4 regions of the Pantoea sp. AS142 genome follow, and region 3 is predicted to be linked to each of the others. Evidence: predicted binding sites of a transcription regulator. Region 3 holds the regulator's gene; each other region holds the start of a gene.
What was found. Region 3 encodes LexA, which represses DNA repair genes until DNA is damaged. Its sites were predicted from a motif close to TNCTGTATGTACATACAGNA; they were not measured.
Positions count from the first base shown of each region.

Region 1: a site for LexA is predicted at 2,242-2,261, ahead of WFO64_RS08675 (YebG family protein). Genes of this name have one in related genera too.
Region 2: a site for LexA is predicted at 2,533-2,552, ahead of mutH (DNA mismatch repair endonuclease MutH). Genes of this name have one in related genera too.
Region 4: a site for LexA is predicted at 2,387-2,406, ahead of WFO64_RS07845 (DinI-like family protein). Genes of this name have one in related genera too.

Region 1 covers NZ_JBBCMO010000003.1:147,456-152,492, forward strand. Annotated here, with positions in the region: gene licT (BglG family transcription antiterminator LicT) at 1-580, opposite strand, end outside; gene WFO64_RS08670 (hypothetical protein) at 769-897, opposite strand; gene WFO64_RS08675 (YebG family protein) at 1,885-2,226, opposite strand; gene WFO64_RS08680 (SIR2 family protein) at 2,385-3,179, opposite strand; gene WFO64_RS08685 (non-canonical purine NTP pyrophosphatase) at 3,176-3,736, opposite strand; gene WFO64_RS08690 (ABC transporter substrate-binding protein) at 3,893-4,792, opposite strand; gene WFO64_RS08695 (amino acid ABC transporter ATP-binding protein) at 4,789-5,037, opposite strand, start outside.
Region 2 covers NZ_JBBCMO010000005.1:205,031-210,067, reverse strand. Annotated here, with positions in the region: gene ptsP (phosphoenolpyruvate--protein phosphotransferase) at 1-1,559, opposite strand, end outside; gene rppH (RNA pyrophosphohydrolase) at 1,572-2,099, opposite strand; gene mutH (DNA mismatch repair endonuclease MutH) at 2,784-3,461, shown strand; gene WFO64_RS11915 (TerC family protein) at 3,561-4,271, shown strand; gene WFO64_RS11910 (YgdI/YgdR family lipoprotein) at 4,390-4,608, shown strand; gene WFO64_RS11905 (NADP(H)-dependent aldo-keto reductase) at 4,749-5,037, shown strand, end outside.
Region 3 covers NZ_JBBCMO010000004.1:276,449-281,485, forward strand. Annotated here, with positions in the region: gene zur (zinc uptake transcriptional repressor Zur) at 1-341, shown strand, start outside; gene WFO64_RS10720 (CsbD family protein) at 395-607, opposite strand; gene dinF (MATE family efflux transporter DinF) at 764-2,086, opposite strand; gene lexA (transcriptional repressor LexA) at 2,187-2,801, opposite strand; gene WFO64_RS10735 (diacylglycerol kinase) at 2,907-3,275, opposite strand; gene plsB (glycerol-3-phosphate 1-O-acyltransferase PlsB) at 3,404-5,037, shown strand, end outside.
Region 4 covers NZ_JBBCMO010000002.1:619,643-624,679, reverse strand. Annotated here, with positions in the region: gene amyA (alpha-amylase) at 1-662, shown strand, start outside; gene yedD (lipoprotein YedD) at 719-1,192, opposite strand; gene WFO64_RS07855 (DUF6388 family protein) at 1,447-1,770, shown strand; gene iraP (anti-adapter protein IraP) at 1,970-2,269, opposite strand; gene WFO64_RS07845 (DinI-like family protein) at 2,445-2,684, shown strand; gene WFO64_RS07840 (hypothetical protein) at 2,723-2,989, opposite strand; gene WFO64_RS07835 (hypothetical protein) at 3,141-3,386, opposite strand; gene WFO64_RS07830 (hypothetical protein) at 3,469-3,852, opposite strand; gene WFO64_RS07825 (helix-turn-helix domain-containing protein) at 3,989-4,621, shown strand; gene WFO64_RS07820 (hypothetical protein) at 4,687-4,935, opposite strand.

The DNA.
Region 1 (5,037 bases), on a different contig from region 3:
TGTATTCCAGATGCAATTGATACTTCACTAATTGCAAAATCTCCTGCATGACCCGAGTGACATGCATCACTTCCGGCATTTCGTTATTAAGCTGTGCCGTCACCAGATGAAGAGCGATGAATCCGGCTTCATCCTCAGCCAGTTCGACATTCAGACGACGGGAAATGATAGCCCTGGCCTGCTGACCCAGTTCGAACTCTTTGGGATAGAGGCGTCTGATATCCCACAGCAACACATTTTTAATCGCCAGACCTTTGTTCTGCCTTTCAATGGCAAAATAGCAGTGGTCAGTCAACGTGATATACAAGCTATCCTGCAATTTCCCCAAACGTTGTGTCGCAAGATCAATAATGCGGTCGCAGGTGGTCATCACTTCAGGAGGGATTTGGTGTAACAACTCCTCCAGCCGACGTACCAGCAGATCACTTTGCAGCGCGAACACTTTCTCAATTAGCGCAGCATTGAGACTGTCACCGACGCGCTTCTGGAAGGCCAGTCCACGCCCCATGACGACCTGCTCGCGCCCCTGCTCATCCTGAGCCATCACCACGTTATTATTAAGAATTTTGGCGATTTTCATCGGAACCCCAGAAACAAAAAAAACCTGACATCGGGCAGAGGCCAGAAGTCAGGTTTTGCCTGCCTAAGCAGTAACAATCCAGTTCGGGCACTCTATCAGTTTTAGTCGCGACCTCAATCTGTCGTAGCAAAAAGCGTGACGGCGATCGAGATCCTCTTGTTCGCTTAAAAAGTTACTCCTGTTCTACGTTAGGTTATCCAGGCATCCTGCGTGTGGAATATATCCGCCAGACGATGCCAGCGCTGAACACCGGGTTGCAGTTCCAGCCAGCTCAGTCGGGTAATAGATTGGCCCCCCATCTCTACTGTGGGGATCATTAATATTCATCCGAAGATCCTGCACGCGTCGGGTCGTCAGATCGTCGGTGTGCTTACGGTAGACGATATCTGCGTCGAGAGGTGCATCGGGAATATGGGGTCACCGTGACAAATCCTGAATAAAGGTTAAAGCTAATTGCTTAATATAGGCGATATGTGAGGCATGATTGTATCCGCTGCCGCCATTCCAGCTCATTTTATTCCGATACTCCGGGTTATGAGTTAATCCATTATCATTAAGCGTTTTACGAAAGCAGAACCTCTCACCCAGAACAGGAACCGGGGGATTGAAACCCTACTACAGTAATATTGCGGGACAATTAGGTTTTGCCTGATGCCCGGTTACAATCCGTTGCTGAAATCAGCAGCACCTTATCACTGCTTTTTAACATTAACTTGCACGGGTAGTTTATATTTTGAGAAAATGTGAGCCCATTAACGCTTAATATCAGGAAGGCCGCCCTGAAAGTGATAACGATTAATTTAAGAGCGCATGAATCTCAACGAAAAAAACCTGACTAATTTTTTAATGAAAAGCGCCGTGTACAGGCGAAAGGCTATTAATTAATCTCCGCGACAGCGAATCGTTTAAACCTGTTCGCCAGAAATACTATCGTTTCTTAGTTAATGTCAGGTAGATAAGCGTGATAAACATTATGACTGCCTGAACAAAAAGCGTGAGCTATGCATTCAGGTCAGTGGGGGATTAAGCCAGCACTCAGCCCCCACATTCTTATGACGGTTTCACTGAGAATCTACGTAAAACTACAGACAAAAAGCAGTGCGGATCCAGGCAACACGCTAGCTTCTGTGTTTTGACCAACCTCGTTCTGAGAGATAAGCGATAACGACCGAGGTAAAAGTAGCAGCAATCATTGAGGGTAATATCGTGGAAGGGTCACTTTCCCTGAATGCCGTGGCACAGAAATGGGCAGCACGCATTCAAAAACAGCAACGCCGGAAGGTTCGCTTCCGGCGTTGTGGCGATTAAGCGGCTTTAACGGCGCGCACTTTCTTTGCAGCAGGCTCTTCTGCCTGCTCATCTGCACCATCGCCTGACACGGCTTCAGGCTGTAAGACGGTTGCTGCTGCTTCGGGCAGTTTACTGGTGCGCAGAATATGCTGAACCGCCTCTTTCTGCTCTGCCATCAGCAGGCCCAGCGTTTCTGCCTGAGATTCATCCAATGCAGGTTGATGCTGTAGCAGCCAGTCAGTGAAGGCTTCGGCCATATCGAGCATTTTGTCGTAGGCATCGGCCTCTTTCTTATTGGCAAACGTCATCTTCTCTTCACCCTTTCTGACTACTACAAATTTTGTTTCAACAGCCATCTTTTCGCCCTCAGGTACTGTGTATTCATACAGTGTATCATGCCTGTTATGCTTTGCCAGCAGAGAATAGCGTTAACAGGTTATCTGCAGGGTAAACTTAACCCGGGACACGCTTTTTTTATTTCTCGTGGCTTATTCTCTACCGCGAGGTCAGCTGACTAGATCAGCAACTCTTCGAGAAACATCGCCAGCGCTTTTCGCGGATCGTCCTCTTCGGAGACGATCACTTCGATTCCCCATTGCCCCAGCACCTCTTTAGCCACCGGGTTATTCCGGTTAGTGAACAGGTACGATTTTGGCCGTGCTGTCGTCAGCCCGGTGCGGCCCCACATTTTGGTCAGACGATAAAAAAGCAGGCGAATGTTGAAATCACTAATGCTGTAGCCGACAAACAGCACTGAATTCCCCATTACGTCGTGGGTCAGTTTGATGTCGAGCGGCGAGTCAAAATAGAGACGCTCAAAATAGCTGCTTTCATCAAGCACAATGGAAGTATCATCATCGAAATCACCGTGCAGCTTGATGATATGACGCTTATCTTCGGTCAGCGAGACCAGGTCCGCAGCGTTCGCCACTTTATAATAGGGTACGCCGTGCGCATCGTGCGCCGCTTCCAGCCAGCGATCGTAATTAGTAGTGTAGATACGCGAAAAATTACCCTGCGTAATCATGGTATGAATTTCAGAAGACCGGACATCGATATCCGGGCGGTGCCACTCCCGGTCCATCCAGCTGCGCAATGGGCCAAGCGAACCTTTTTTCTGTTTGTAATATTCCGCCAGCGACAGATGTGTGCCATAGGTATTAAAGATTTTTGAATCGTAGCCCAACTCGTTAGCGAGATGGGAAATCAGTTCATGCCACTCGGGTAGGCCAAAATTGCGCGAAATACCGGCGCCGGCAAAAAGAATCAATTTACCGGAATCATAGGCGCGTTTGAGTTCAGGTTTCATGCCACTCCCCGCGAGTTTTTTAAAAAGGTGGCGAAGCTATCCAGCGCGATGCGCCGCATCGAGAGCTCATTCTTGAGTTCGCCCATTTCTGCAAAGGTCTGCTCATAACCTTCGGGAATAAATACGCAGTCCCACTGAAAGCCGCGCGTTCCGGCAGGTTTAGCGGCAATGGTGCCGCGCAGTTCGCCCGAAAACTGGTACATTTTGCGACCATCGCAGTAGCCCAGCACCGTTTTGGCCGTCACAGCCTGGCTGTCGAGCCCCTGCACCAGCGCGGTAAAGCGCTCAGCATGCAGGCGGTTCCAGAAGATGCGGGTCAGACCAGCGGGGAGACCATTCAGGCCATCCAGATAGAGACCGGTATGCTCCACAAACAGGGGGCGACCAATCAGCGAAAACGCTTTGGTCAGTTTGTCGCGCACCAGATCAAGCTCGTTTTCGGTCTGAATTTCTTCGATGCGACGGGCGATGGGCAAGACTTCAACCCCGACAGGTTCAAGTATTTTGCGCACCTCCGCCAGCTTTTGCTCATTGGCAGAAAGGAATCTGATTTTCATGGGGCTTCCAGGTCAATTACTCCGCCACGCAGTGAGGATTTTATGAAAACAGGCGGGCAGGATAAATCACTAACGCTGGAGAGTGTAGTTCAATTCTGTAGTCATCAGGTTGCAGAGTGCAGAACCGGCAGCAACTGGGGAGCCGGTTCTGCAGATTCAGTAAATAATGCCCGGTGGATTGACCGTGGAGTGAGTGATCGCTTCATCCTGTTCGCCCCAGCGGGCCAGCACCTGCTGATACTGCCCCCCCGAGAGGGTACCATCCAGTGCAGCCTGCAGCGCGGGTGCCAGACCATTACCCTTTTTTGTGGTCACGGCAACCCAGGCACGAAACGGCCCACTGCCCACCAGCTTTATCTGTCCGCGTGACGCCACTTTCCAGGCCGCCATGGAGTGGGGCCCGAACATCGCATCGGCGCGTCCCGACAGCAGCGTCAGCGTAGCCGATGCATCATCGGTGAGGTAAATCGGCGTCACGGCAGGCAGACCTTTAGCCCGGTTCTGCTGATCCCAGCTCAGCAATATGCGCTCCTGATTGGTCCCTGAAGAGACGATAATGCGCTTACCGGCAATATCCGCCGGGCTATTAATCACGCTGATTTTACTGTCGCTTTTTACCGCAAAGGCGTGGTTATCAGCGCGATAGGTTGCAAAATCGAACTTCTTCTTGCGCTCTTCAGTAACGGCAATATTAAACATTGCGACATCATAGCGTCCGGCGCTGATACCCAGCGGCCAATCCTCCCAGGAGGCAGGAACCAGCTTCAGCTTTAAGCCCAGGCTGTCAGCCAGCAGCCTGGCGATGTCCGGGTCGCTGCCGATCCGCGTGACGTTGTCAGAGGCCAGCAACGACAGCGGCGGTGAGTGGGTCGCCGAGGTCGCAACCGTCAGCGTGCCGGGTTCGATAAAGTGAAAGTCAGCCGGAATTTTCGCGATTGCCTGCGGATTAGCCGGGGCATGGATTGGCGTCTCGTTTTGCAGGACATCGAGTTTCTCAGCCGCCGAACAGGTCAGCACCGGGAGCAGCGTCAGCGCTGTTAACGTCAGCGCCCTCATAAAACGCGCGCCAGAAAACGGCGGGTGCGCTCATGGCGCGGATTGTTGAGCACCTGCGTGGTGCTGCCCTGCTCGACAATCCGGCCATCCACCATAAAGACCACGTTGTCCGCCACTTCACGGGCAAAGCCGATCTCATGGGTCACAATCACCAGCGTGGTGCCGGAACGCGCCAGCTTTTTAATCACATCCAGCACTTCACCGACCAGCTCCGGGTCCAGCGCCGAGGTTGGCTCATCGAACAG
Region 2 (5,037 bases), on a different contig from region 3:
AGGCAAGGGTTCTCCTCACTGATCGGCATGTAGGGCAACTGTTTATCTGCTCCCACATCCAGCGTACGCAGCGTCACAGGCTTGTTGTGAAACAGCTGTAACATGCCCTGATACTGCGCTACCTGCTCCTCTTCGGACGGGAAGCCGCTCTGCAACATAAACGGAATTTCGGTGCGGTAGAGGCCGATGCCATCCACCCAGCTGCCCAGCGCCTGCTCATGTTCCGGGCTTAATCCGGCATTCAGCATCACCTGCACGCGTTCGCCACTTTTTAGCTCACCCGGTTGATCGACCACGCCTTCCGCCATTTTGCTCAGCGCATTCTCTTCACTGATCAGCCGCTGATACTCCTGCACCAGCACCGGCTCGGGATCGATCAGCAGCTCACCGCGATAACCGTCGACGATCAGCAGACGCTTGTTGAGCTGATGAGGCTGGATATCAGCGCCCATGACCGTCGGAATCCCCATGGCGCGGGTCAGGATCGCCGCATGGGAGTTGGCTGCGCCATCACGCACCACCACGCCAGCCAGCCGCTCCTGCGGCAGTTCAGCTAAGGTGGTTGCAGTCAGTTCATCAGCCACCAGCACAAAGCGTTCCGGCCAGGCATTGGTGCCAACCAGGGTGTCATCGAGGTGAAACAGCAGACGCTGGCCCAGTACTCGCAGATCGCCCGCACGTTCACGCAGGTAGTTGTCAGTAAGGCTGGCGAACTGTTCAGCAAACTTCTCGATCACCTGTTTCACCGCCCATTCCGCGACCGATCCGCGCTCGATTTCATCGAACAGATCTTTCTTCAGACGCGCATCGGTTAACAGGTGGGAGTAGAGGTCGAAAATGGCTGCGCTCTCTTTCTGTGCGCTGGCGCTGAAACGTTTGCTGAAACGACGAAATTCACTGGCCGCTTCGCTCATGGCGAGCGACAGACGCTCACGTTCACGCTGAACATCCAGCGTTGAGGCGGCCGATACCTGATCGAGCAGAGGCTGCGTTTCATCGACCCAGCCCGGCGCCACCGCTACGCCAGGCGCTGCCGCAATAGCGCGAACCCGCGTCTGCCGGAACTGACCAAACAGCTGCCCCATCTGAGATTGCGACAGCAGCGCTGCCATCTGGGTAGCCAGCGTGACCAGGAATGACTCTTCGCTTTCATCAAACTGACGGTGTTCGCGCTGCTGCACCACCAGCACGCCAAGGAGCTGGCGACGGCTGATAACAGGTACGCCGAGGAAGGAACGATAGCGTTCCTCTTTGACTGCGGGGATATATTTAAAGCTGGGGTGACTCTGGGCGTCAGCAAGGTTAATCGGTTCGGCCAGACGGCCAACTAAACCGACAATCCCTTCGTCAAACGCCAGGGTCACGGTGCGGCCACGCGGTTTTTTGAGTCCGCGCGTCGCCATCAGGTAATAGCAGCGATGATCGTGGTCGGCGAGGTAAACGGAACAGACTTCCGTTGCCATCGCCAGACAGATCTCATTGACCAGGATGTCGAGTGCTTCATTGAGACGCGGCGCACTCGCCACTTTTTCTACAATTTCGCGCAACTGAGTGAGCATAAAGGGCGTGGCCTATCCTCTCTTACGTCGATGGGCAGGATGATTTCGCTGCCCCGCACTCTCCTGCATAGACATCACCACGCCAGCGAATTCCTTCATCACCCGACGATAAACGTCGCGCTTAAAGGAGACAACCTGACGCACCGGATACCAGAAACTGACCCAGCGCCAGCCATCGAACTCCGGCGTGCTGCTGTGCTGCACATTGATATCCGCGTCATTACACATTAACTGCAGAAGAAACCACTTTTGTTTCTGGCCGATACATACCGGCTTTGTGTCCCAACGCACCAAACGTTTTGGCAACTTGTAACGCAACCAGTTGCGGGTAGAGGCAAGTATTCGAACATCTTTCCGGTGTAAGCCGACCTCTTCGAACAGTTCGCGATACATCGCCTGTTCTGCGGTTTCACCGGGATTGATGCCTCCCTGAGGAAATTGCCAGGAGTGCTGTCCAAAGCGCCTGGCCCATAACACTTGTCCCTGCCGGTTACAGATTACGATACCAACATTCGGGCGGTAGCCATCATCATCGATCACCGGACTACCTCAAAGCAAAATTTGAATGGTCTGATTGTTTCACACTCCTTACAGGCGGTAAACCACTGGATTCATGGGGGGTTCAGCCATCCATGCCGGGATAACTCACAGAAAAGGGCAAAGTTATAAACAAAGACCGCAGAAAAGATCGATCTTATTCACCTTTTCTGTGGATAGCTTTGTGCAGAACGCGGGAGTTAACTGAATAACCTTTTCGCCGTGCGCGGAAAGGACGAAAAAAGGGCACAGTTCATCTATATGATTTTTAATCAAATTAAATCTTTCAGACTTGCCATGAAACTTTCATAAAACGCTATTAATTTCGCGGCAACGAACAATTGATTAAAATTTAAGCACACAGCTTTTTATCCACAGATAATCGCTCAGGGTTAGGCCAGAGCGATGAAATTATGGTCAGATAGTGAAAAGTCAAGGCTGTAAATGGAACCAGTACCGCACGGATAAGGTGGTTATCCCATTTTTCTGTGGATAACCGGGCTGCAGATCCTGTTCATTGTTGCGGGTAAACTGGGATAACCCTGACTCACTGTGGATAGCGCAAGTTCAATCCGCTTAAAAAAGCATGATCTATCATGTTATTATCGATCCCTTGCCCGGTTTATTTTAGAAAGACAATTTACTCACCCGTCACTGTACAAATTTTAATCATTGTAGGTTATTAACATGAGTTACCAGCCAGGACCACCCGAAGATGAAATCGGCCTGCTGGCACGCGCGCAGGCTTTAGCTGGATTAACCCTGGAAACGCTGGCCGCTCGTGCTAGTTTGCCAATGCCTGCGGATCTTAAACGCGATAAAGGCTGGGTCGGCATGCTTCTGGAGTGGCATCTTGGTGCCAGCGCGGGCAGCAAAGCAGAACAGGACTTTGCCCATCTGGGTATTGAACTGAAAACTATCCCGATTGATGCGCAGGGAAAACCGCTGGAAACCACCTTTGTCAGCGTCGCGCCGCTGACCGGCAACAGCGGCGTGACCTGGCTCACCAGCCATGTGCGACACAAGCTGGCACGGGTGTTGTGGATCCCGGTTGAAGGCGGGCGTGAAATACCGCTGCGAGAACGCCGTGTCGGCGCGCCGCTGTTATGGAGTCCAAATGCGGAAGAAGATGAGATGCTGCGTCAGGACTGGGAAGAGCTGATGGATATGATTGTGCTGGGGCGTGTTGAGCAGATTACCGCACGACATGGGGCCTGGCTGCAGATCCGCCCAAAAGCCGCCAACAGCAAAGCGCTAACAGAGGGGATCGGCGATCAGGGCCAGCCAATCATGACTCTGCCACGCGGTTTCTACCTGAAGAAGAGTTTCACCGGGCCACTGCTGGCGCGCCATTTTCTCCTCTGAATCTCGCCGTCCGCGCTGACGGGTCGCAATTTTGTGGGAGATCGGCGAATTGAATGCGTATAATCGCCGTTTACTTTTCGTTTAGGATTGAATGTCGGTATGTTTGAGTGGATTTCCGATCCCAACGCCTGGCTGGCGCTGGGCACCCTGACCATCCTTGAGGTGGTGCTGGGTATTGATAACATCATTTTTCTGTCGCTGGTGGTCGCTAAACTGCCAAAGCATCAGCAAGCCAACGCACGCCGCATTGGGCTGATGGGCGCGATGCTGATGCGTCTTGGCCTGCTGGCTTCTATCGCATGGGTTGCGCGTCTGACTAACCCGCTGTTTACGCTGATGGATCATGCATTCTCGGCACGCGATCTGATTCTGCTGTTCGGTGGACTGTTCCTGCTGTGGAAATCGAGCATGGAGATCCATGAAACGATCGACGGTAGCGAAGGTGAACACAACACCCGCGTCCATTCGTTCCTTGGCGCGATTGTACAGATCATGATGCTCGACATTATTTTCAGCCTCGACTCGGTGATCACGGCTATTGGCCTCTCCGATCATCTGTTCATTATGATGGCGGCGGTAGTGATTGCTGTACTGATGATGATGTTCGCTGCACGCGCCATCGGTGAATTTGTTGAACGCCATCCGTCAGTGAAAATGCTGGCACTCTCATTCCTGATTCTGGTCGGATTTACCCTGATTCTGGAGAGTTTTGCGGTCCACGTACCAAAAGGTTACATTTATTTCGCAATGTTCTTCTCAATGGCGGTTGAGTGTCTTAACCTGATGCGCAGTAAGAAAAAGCACGCCTGAGAAAGTCAAGGGCGAGCCTGCTCGCCCGGTTATTTTCAGATTCCTACGATTAACCCCGCCGGCAAAACCATTTATTACTACACTGTTTGCACTTGACGATTTGTGAGGATAAGGCGTGATGAAAGGGTTGGCAGGCGTAGCACTGGTAATGGTAACCGCCGCATTTTTAAGTGGATGCAGTTCTGATTATGTCATGGCGACCAAAGATGGCCGGATGATCATGACTGAAGGCAAGCCGAGCATTGACAAAGAGACCGGCCTGGTGGAGTACACCGATCAGACGGGTCACGCGGTACAGATTAACAGCGATGAGGTCTCAACGATCATTGAACGTTAAGTGCCCGACTTAATCACCTGCCACCGATTCCCCGCTGGCAGGTGATTTCCCCGACTTTTCCCCCTTCCTTCCCCGCCATTGCTCGCGCTATAGTCCCTGAGGACACAACATTCCATTCCATAAAGAAAAGGAAGCTGGCAATGCACTATCATCGTATTCCCCACAGCACGCTGGAAGTGAGTCAGCTGGGGTTGGGCACCATGACGTTTGGCGAACAGAACAGCGAAGCCGACGCTCATGCTCAACTGGATTTGGCTGTCCGTTCCGGCATCAACTTTATTGATACCGCCGAGATGTATCCGGTGCCACCGCGCCCGGAAACCCAGGGTCTGACCGAACAATATATTGGTAGCTGGCTTAAACAGCGCGGCAGCCGCGACAAAATCATTCTCGCCAGTAAAGTGGCTGGGCCATCGCGCGGCAATGATG
Region 3 (5,037 bases):
CGACTGTTTATCGGGCGCTCGATTTCCTTCTGGAACAGGGTTTCATTCATCGGGTGGAATCCAACAATAGCTACGTTATGTGTCACCATTTTGAGGCACCAGCACATACGTCGGTGATGCTGGTGTGTGACCGCTGTGCCGCCGTTACGGAAAAGCAGGCGCAGGGTGTAGAGAAGATTATCGCGACACTGGCGCATGAAGCGCAGTTTGCTTTACGCCACAGTGTGATTGAAGCGCATGGTTTATGTGAAAATTGTGTAGCGGTTGAAGCCTGTACGCATCATGAAAGTTGCGAACATGACCATCAGCATGAGGGTAAAAAGCGGGGAAAACGCGGCTAATCCGCACATCCTTGTGCGGTTCCGGTGAGGGCGCACCGGAACATACTGGCTGATTACCAGCGGTGATCTTTGTTATGACCTTCCCAGTCCGTTACTTCACGCTCTGCTTCATCTTTCGCATAGCCATAACGCTCCTGGATTTTCCCGACCAGTTGATCACGTTTACCTTCGATAACCTGCATATCATCATCGGTCAGCTTGCCCCATTTCTCTTTCATTTTGCCTTTGAACTGCTTCCAGTTGCCGCTGGCTTCGTCTTTATTCATGGCAGACCTCCAATCCTCGGGTTTAATGATTATCTTGCTACTTAACAAAATAACGGTATAAAGCGCTGGCTAACTGCGCTGGATAGAGTTAATTGTAGTATCCAATTTCACACCCATAGAATAATACAGAATAATCCGTATCAGTCTGCAGCAGCATCAGGCATCAAACCAGCTGTTCTGACGCCAGTGCTTACGCCAGATAAGCCACAGCGACAGGCCGCGCAGCGCCAGGAAAACCGTTACCGCCAGCCACAGACCGTGGTTACCCAGTAGCGGTACGCTGAGCAGCGTCAGAAAGTATCCTGCCGCTGCCACGACCATGCTATTGCGCATCTCGCGTCCGCGCGTCGCCCCAATGAACATCCCGTCCAGCAGATAACACCAGACGCCGATCAGCGGCATGATCATCTGCCAGACCAGATAGCGATCAGCTGTCTGCTGGAGTGACTGAAGAGAGGTCAGTAGGGTAACGATCTGCGGGCCACAAATGGCATAGACCAGCGAGAAAAACAGCGCCACTACTACCGCCTGACGACAGGCAGAGTGCCAGACGCGCAGCAGTTTGCTGCCATCATTTGCGCCATGCGCTTCGCCCGCAAAAGCCTCAACCGCGTAGGCAAACCCATCAAGCGCGTAGGCGGTAAAAGTAATGAACATCAGTAATACCGCGTTAACCGCCACCACATCCGGACCCAGCCGTGCGCCCAGCATGGTCAGCGAGGCGAAACAAAGCTGCAGCATCAAAGAACGCAGCATAATATCCCGGTTCAATCGCAGCAGCCGGCCGCTGTCAACGCGCCAGCTTTGCTTCAGCAGGCTGAGGGTAATACCGCGCAGTTTTAATACCCGGCAGACCATGATGCTGCCGACACCCAGCGTGATGTACTCCGCCAGCGCCGTAGCGGTTGCCGCGCCTGCGACACCCCACTGCAGACCCATTACCAGCCAGAGATCGAGCACGATATTAACCAGATTGCCCACCACCAGCAGGATTACTGGCGCGCGCGCATACTGCACGCCCAGCAGCCAGCCCAGAATAACCAGGTTTGCCAGCGTAGCAGGCGCACTGAGCCAGCGAATCTGAATAAACAGCGCCGCCTGTTCAAGTACATCGGGGTTGCCGCCAACCAGATGGGAGGCCAGCTGAATAATCGGATAACGCAAAGCGATGAAGAGTACGCCCGCCAGTAGCGCAATAATCAGCGGCTGGATCAGCGCGCGTGCCAGCGCCGTTTTATCACCGGCGCCAAATGCCTGCGCCGTAAGGCCAGTGGTACTCATCCGCAGAAAAAGCAGCAGCATAAAGAGGAAACTGGTCACCGTGGTCCCGACCGCAACCCCGCCAAGATAGACAGGGCTGTCGAGATGACCAATAACCGCAGTATCGACCACCCCCAGTAAGGGAACGGTGATATTTGAAAGGATCATTGGCAGCGCAAGCTGCCAGAGATTTTTATCGGTTGCCGTGATGAAGCCCATTCGCCGTTCCGTGCTCAGTGTCGCTGCGCAAAAGAGGCAGCGACAAAATTAGGGCAGACAGAATAGCATCAGAGAAGACGAATGCACGCTGGCATAAGAATCAGAGCCACTCGCCGTTGCGTACCACACCAACGGCCAGACCCTCGATGGTCAGTGATTGCGCACGGGTATCAACCACAATCGGGTCAAAATCACTGTTTTCAGGCAACAGATGAACGATAGCGCCCTGTTTTTTCCAGCGTTTAACGGTGACTTCATCATCGATGCGGGCAACCACAACCTGGCCGTTACGCACATCCTGGGTTTTATGCACCGCAAGCAGATCGCCATCCATAATCCCGATATCTTTCATCGACATTCCGCTGACACGCAGCAGGAAGTCAGCCGAAGGCTTAAACAGGCCCGGATCGACCTTGTAGTGGGTTTCAATATGTTCCTGCGCCATGATCGGCTCACCGGCAGCAACCCGGCCAATCAGCGGTAGCCCTTCTGAGGCTTCTTCTTCCATTAACAGACGAATGCCGCGCGATGCACCGGAAACAATCTCAATGACGCCTTTGCGCGCCAGCGCTTTCAGATGCTCTTCTGCCGCATTCGGCGAGCGGAAGCCAAGCTGCGCGGCAATCTCTGCCCGCGTAGGCGGCATGCCCGTTGAAGAAATATGGTCGCGAATCAGGTCATAGACCTGCTGCTGCCTGCTGGTTAATGCTTTCATCCCGCCCCCTGGTTGTTTATACAGTCGCTGTGAGTATATACAGGTATTGGCGAAATGGAAACCGATTGTCAGGGAAAACGCGTCCTCAGACGCGTTGTGGAAGGCTTATCGCAAATGTGTCCAGAGCAGCGCGATCCAGACAAAGAGAGCCAGTAAGATGCTGATCAGTACCGCCGCCGAGCCCATGTCTTTTGCCCGGCCCGCCAGCGGATGATGTTCCTGACCGATGCGATCGACCACCGCTTCAATGGCGCTATTGAGGATTTCGACAATGACCACCAGCACCACCGACCCAATCATGAGGATGCGGGAGACCACATCGACATCCAGCCAGCACGCAATAATAATAGCGGCCAGCGCGGCCAGTGCTTCCTGGCGAAACGCCGCTTCATGTTGCCAGGCGGCACGCAGTCCCTGCCAGGAGTAACCTGCGGCTTTTACTATTCTGATAAGTCCGGTGGCATTATTTGCCATGATGTGGGAACCCTTTCATCGGATTGACGTCAATGTCTGGGCTGCGTGCAATTGGCACCACCACAGATCTTCGCTGCGCTTTCTGGTATGCTTGCGGCGCTTTGCTAACAAGAGGCTTCATGTTGTCTATGTCAGGTTGGCGTAAACTCTATTACAAATTGCTTAATTTACCACTCTCCTTTTTGGTAAAAAGTAAGGCCATTCCGGCCGATCCCGTGTCTGAACATGGTCTGGATCCGACCCGACCTATTATGTATGTGTTGCCTTACGATTCGAAGGCTGACTTACTAACTTTACGCGCACAGTGCCTGCGGCATCATCTGCCCGACCCGCTCACGCCGCTGGAGATTGATGGTTCACTGCTGCCACGCCACGTGTTTATCCACGATGGTCCTCGCGTATTTCCCTATTTTGTGCCCAGCGTTGAATCAGTGAAAATCTTTCACGATTACCTCGACCTGCATCGCAATAATCCTACGCTGGATATTCAGATGCTGCCGGTCACCGTGATGTTTGGCCGCGCACCAGGACGTGAAGTTCAGGGCGAAGCAACGCCACACCTGCGGGTGTTGAACGGGGTGCAGAAGTTCTTTGCGGTAATCTGGCATGGGCGAGACAGTTTTGTCCGCTTCTCGCCTACCGTGTCGCTACGCCGCATGGCAACGGAACATGGTACGGATAAGTCGATCGCTCAGAAGCTGGCCCGCGTGGCACGCATCCATTTTGCCCGTCAGAGAATGGCAGCGATTGGCCCGCGTTTGCCGGCACGTCAGGATCTGTTTAATCGTCTGCTGCAATCCAAAGCGATTGAAAAAGCAGTTGAAGATGAAGCACGCAGCAAAAAAATCTCTCATGAGAAAGCGCAGCAGAATGCCGTCGAGATGATGGAGGAGATTGCCGCAAACTTCTCCTACGAAGCGATTCGCGTCACCGACCGTGTGATGGGCTGGCTCTGGAGTCGTCTCTATCAGGGCATCAACGTCAATGGCGGCGAAAAAGTTCGCCAGCTGGCGCAGGATGGCCACGAAATTGTCTATGTGCCGTGCCATCGCAGCCACATGGATTATCTGCTGCTCTCCTATGTGCTCTATCATCAGGGGCTGGTGCCGCCGCACATCGCAGCCGGTATCAATCTCAACTTCTGGCCAGCTGGCCCGATTTTCCGTCGCCTGGGCGCTTTCTTTATTCGTCGTACCTTTAAAGGCAACAAGCTCTATGCCACGGTGTTCCGCGAATATCTCGGTGAGCTGTTCACCCGGGGCTATTCGGTTGAGTACTTTGTCGAAGGAGGCCGTTCACGTACCGGGCGCCTGCTGGATCCTAAAACCGGCACGTTAGCCATGACGCTTCAGGCGATGCTGCGCGGCGGAAATCGCCCGATCACGCTGGTGCCGATCTACATCGGCTATGAGCACGTGATGGAAGTGGGCACTTACGCCAAAGAATTGCGCGGCGCGGCTAAAGAGAAAGAGGGCTTCATGCAGATGGTGCGCGGCTTACGCAAGCTGCGCAATCTCGGACAAGGTTACGTAAACTTTGGTGAACCCCTGCCGCTGGTCAACTATCTCAACAAGCGGGTACCGGAATGGCGCGACGCGATCGATCCGATTGAGCCGCAGCGTCCAAACTGGTTAACGCCGACCGTCAATGATATCGCCGCCAGCCTGATGGTGCGGATCAATGAAGCGGGCGCAGCCAACGCCATGAACCTCTGTGTCACAGCGCTGCTTGCGTCACGTCAGCGCTCACTAACCCGTGAACA
Region 4 (5,037 bases), on a different contig from region 3:
TGCAGGAGTATGTGCATCAGGTGGAAGGCAAAACCATGCTGTTTGATGCGCCACTGCACATGAACTTCCATCAGGCCTCAACCGCAGGTAGCGCCTACGATATGAGCCAGATTTTTGCTAACTCGCTGGTGGTGGCAGATCCGTGGCATGCCGTGACAATCGTGGCCAACCATGACACCCAGCCGCTGCAGTCGCTGGAAGCGCCGGTAGAGGCCTGGTTCAAACCGCTGGCCTATGCGCTGATCCTGCTACGTGAGCAGGGCGTGCCGACTATTTTCTATCCTGACCTGTTTGGGGCGACTTATGAAGATGAAGGCGGCGACGGCGAGAAATACAAGATTGAGATGCCGGTAATCCCCGAACTGGAAGGATTAATCCGGGCGCGCCAGCAGTATGGCTGGGGTGTGCAGATCGACTATTTTGATCATCCCAACTGCGTAGCATTCAGCCGCAGCGGCACTGAAACACAACCGGGTTGCGTGGTGATCATGTCGAACGGCGATGCAGGTGAAAAAAGCGTGCCAATGGGTGCAGGCTTTGCTGGCAAAGTATGGCGCGATCATCTGGGTAACCGTGAAGAGACGATTACTGCGGACGAACACGGCACAGCGGTTTTTGTCTGTAACGGTGGCAGCGTCAGCGTATGGGTAATTGCAGAATAAATATGCAGTAAAAAATCAGCCGCCCCGGTCGGGGCGGTTTGGTTATGAGGGTGTCATTACGACTGCGCGTTATGGTCGGTAATCGACGTACGCAGCAGTTGCGGTTCGATGTTCTGAATCACGGTGGCTTTTGGTTGTTTCGCCATTTCTTCCAGTGCCTGCTGACACTCTACCGTCGGACGCGCCACTTTACGCAGCGTCATCCTGTCATATTTCATTTCACCGTTATCCACCACCAGCGGCATAACCCGCATCTGACGCGTAACGTTGACATAATCGCCACTTAGCCGCGTCAATTTACCCGGCTTGGCGATCACCCGCTGCCACTGACGACAATCCAGCGTGCTGCCAGCCGCATCGATAATGACACTGGCTATCGCCTGGTCGCTGATGAGACTGCTTTGGGGGCCGACGGTTTGCCAGTTCCCCTGCAAAGCCGCGGGCGCCGGCGTTTGCACCGCGTTTTCATAATCGTTGATTTGCGCACAACCACCCAGTGCCAGCGCGGCAATCAGCATCCACTTTTTCATGTTTAATCCCTAAAATCGCGTCAATGGCGGCTACGTTATAATTTTTACACCGAGTTGCGCAAGGTATCTGGATGTTCAAACACCCCGCAGACCATGATTGCGGCAGAATTTATCCGGCAACGAGGACCGTGGTTCGCTTTTCGACCAGCTGATTGCTGGCTAAGCAGACACACTCTGCCTCCTCTGTCATGCCTGACAAGCGAGAGACAACCCGCTACACTGACGCGCTGCAACAGACTTTCAGGAATATGAATATGAAAACGCCAGAAGCCTACTATGCCCAGGCGCGCGACATGTTTTTTACCGCGCATCCGGACTTTCAGTCTGCACTTGATGAATTAACTGAAAGCGACGCCCGTGCCGCCAACCTGTCTCTGCGACAGCTACGCGATTGGCATGCCGAACGTATTTATGCGGCTTTTTTACGACAGAAGAATCTGGATGGAATGATCTTTTCCATTCAGCTCGCGGAGCCGGATAAAGCCGTGGCGGCTGAGGCGATCGAAACCTATCTCCAATCTCACGCTGAATCACTGGGGATGAGCTGGGAAGAGTTTTGTATTAAAAACGAGCTTTAATCAGCGTTGCATAGGCATCGCATCGGGTTAACACCTTCACCCAGTGAATCCACGGCGGAAAAATGGTACTCAGGGTACCGGTGTGTGAGACTTCTGCCGGGGACTCAGGTCGTGATTGACCTTTAACGAATAGTGCCTATGCACTGCCTCTGCAGGTGTTGTCCCGATTCCACCTCCAGAGGCGAATATTTATCCGCCCCTACCCCTCACCTTCCGTTGCCTTGCCCTTGACTTCGACATAACTCGCCACGGCCAGCAGACGATTTATGTGCGTCAGCAGCAGGTCAACATCAGATTGTAAAAACTCGGGCGACGATTGCGAAGCAGTGATAATGGCATCCTGTACCGTTTCGGAAATGGTCAGCGAGTTGTCCTGTTTCGCCTGCACCAGCAGCGCTGCAACCAGCAGAGACTGCGCTTCAAGTTGCGCCGTCAATTCTTTTGCATCGACGTCCATCTTTGCCAGTTTTAACAGAATATCAATAACCAGTTGTCGCATCACGGACCTCCTGAAAAGTGAGCCGCCATTATGTCGTGATGCGTGCGCATTTTACTAGTCGAAGATTGAGGTTAACGCGACATAAAAATTTATGTAAAATCGGACGCACTACCTTGCTACTGTTTTTATTTACAGTATTATATGTCAGCGATTTTGCCCTGAATGGATTGCCATCATGTTTGTTGAGTTGATTTATGACAAGCGCAACGTTGCCGGTTTACCGGGTGCCCGCGAGATGATTCGTGAGGAGCTGGAGAAGCGGGTGCATCGGGTGTTTCCTGACATTGAAGTTAAGGTTAAACCGATGGAACGTAACGCGATTGATACTGATTTGAGTAAGAACGATAAAGCGACAGTTGCGCGTATTGTTGAAGAGATGTTCGACGAAGCGGAAATGTGGCTGGTGGCCGACTAATCCCTTAACGGCCACCGCATCAGTTAGCGGGAGATGACTTAGCTCTCCTGCTCGCTATGGTTAATTTCAATCTCGATGTCCTGAATAGCGGCATCCAGATCTTCCAGCAATTTGCCCTGCTTGTTAAGCAATGCATCGATTCTGTCGGCGTTAGTCTTATCTTTATATTCACCGGCATCAAAGGCTAACCAATGGCTGGAAAGGGTTTCGGTGTTAGTCTGCGCATAGTGGCGCATCTCTTTCAGCTGAGAGGTCACGTCACGCAGATAGTCAGTTTTGGTCTTGGTTTCTGTTGAATCGCTCATGCTAAATTTCCTTCTGGTCAGTTATCCAAAATGATTAGGCTTAGCGGTTCATCAACCGGCCAATCAGCGGGCCTGCATTCAGGTACAAAATGTCGCCCTGAGATTTAAACCTAGTCAATAATAGCGAAGCTGCACTAAGAATAATCGGAAGTTACGGTTTGCGGCCCGGTTTTGCCGCAGACTGCTTACCTTCTGTTACCGCCTCTGTCACTTTATTCCGTTTTTCATCAGCGGTGCGATCCGGCGTCACATCAAGCTTATGTTGTAATGCCGTGACCTTGTCAGTCAGAACGTCAACCCGTTCATCACGCCGCGCCGCGATCGCCCGATAATCCGCCCGAATTTCCTCGACCCGCTTGTTGGCGGTATTACTGACATAGAGAAAAATAATCGTCATCAGGATGCAAATCATCGAACAACTCAGAAGAATGCCACCGAGGATAACTTTGCGCCTGTATGACATGGGAGCCCTGGTGCTATTAATCATTACCATCGCTGCGATCCTCCAGAGTTGAGATAAGCCGATCGATTTCATTACGAAATTTATCGTTCTGATCTGTTTCAGTCATTGCCAGTAAAATACCTACCGCATTCTTGATTAACCGAAGATCGGTTTCCAGTGTCGAGATACGCCGCAGATTCCTGTCGTGCCGTTCGCGTAATTCATCGTTCTCCTCCCGTATCAGCAAGTTGCTCTCTTTCAGCAACACCACCTGCTCTTTGTAGCTGGTAATAATTTCGCCGCCGGCTCGATTACTGGTTACGATTGACGCGATACCCGCCAATAACGGTTTCCAGAACAGTGCTGCTGCGCCCCCACCCAGAACTAAGGCACCTACACTGGTAATCAAACTACTTTCCATGCCACACCCCTTTGTCCGGTAAGGTCTCTGGAACATACTGCGTGCTGAAGAGCCACGTCCTCAGTCTGAAATTTAAGATTGCTTAAGTTTCGGACTTAAGTATACTTAAACCACTCTCAACCAAAAAGTCAAGCTGATGAAAAATGAAACGCTGGGTGACCGCATCCGACTCCAACGGAAATCACTGCAACTAACGCAGAAGCAATTGGCGCAACAGGTGAAAGTGTCCCATGTGGCGATTTCGCAATGGGAAAAAGAGGAGACGCTACCGCGCGGTGAGAACCTGCTACGGCTCGCCGAAGCGCTTGGCTGCGCACCGGCTTTTCTGATAGATGGGGATGGCCCTGTTTTCAGCGAAAGCGCTTACGCTGGTCTCCACCAGATTCCGCTGCTTGCACAGCGCGACGTGGCGCAATGGCTAACTGATGCCGGTTCTGTTCAGCATGCCCTGCTGATGCATAACGACATGGCGCTTTCTCAGCAGAGTTTTGCCTTCCGGGTTGAAGAACAGGCGATGACGCCTGCGATTTTACGGGATGATGTGGTGATTATTGATCCCAGTCTCTCACCTCAGCCAGGCGACTGCGTGCTGGCGTTACAGCATCAGACCGCACTGTTGCGCACCTGGCGTCAGCGCAGGAATGAAGATGGCGTCATGCAGTTTGAACTGGCACCGGTCAATATCAACTTTTCCGAGCTCTATTCCAGCCGGGATAGCCTGAAGCTGATAGGCACGCTAGTGGAAATGCGGCGCTATCGCCCGACATAAAAAAACCCGCCGGACGCGGGTTCACTTTTCATCATAAAACAAGGCTTAAGAGGATCGTCGGGCAACTAGAGGGCGTCAGTCAGTTGATCCACTATCACATTGCCCTGCAGATCGGTCTGCGTAATGCGGTAATTGACCGGCCATGAGCGGCGGGTGTTGAGTTTATCGAACAGCGTGACGCCGCCTTTTTTAACACCCTCACGGTTAACAATCATCCATTGAGTCACCTCTTCCTGACCACCATTTCTCATACTCAGTGCGCATTGTTCGATTAACTGATCTTCAGCTTCAATCTTTAAATAATCTCGTAACATAATTTTCATCTCCTGGTAACGCGGGTCACTATATGCCTTTCGTTAATCATTTCAATCGAATTTATTTATCGACAATAGTGTGACCTACCGCGAGCCACATGC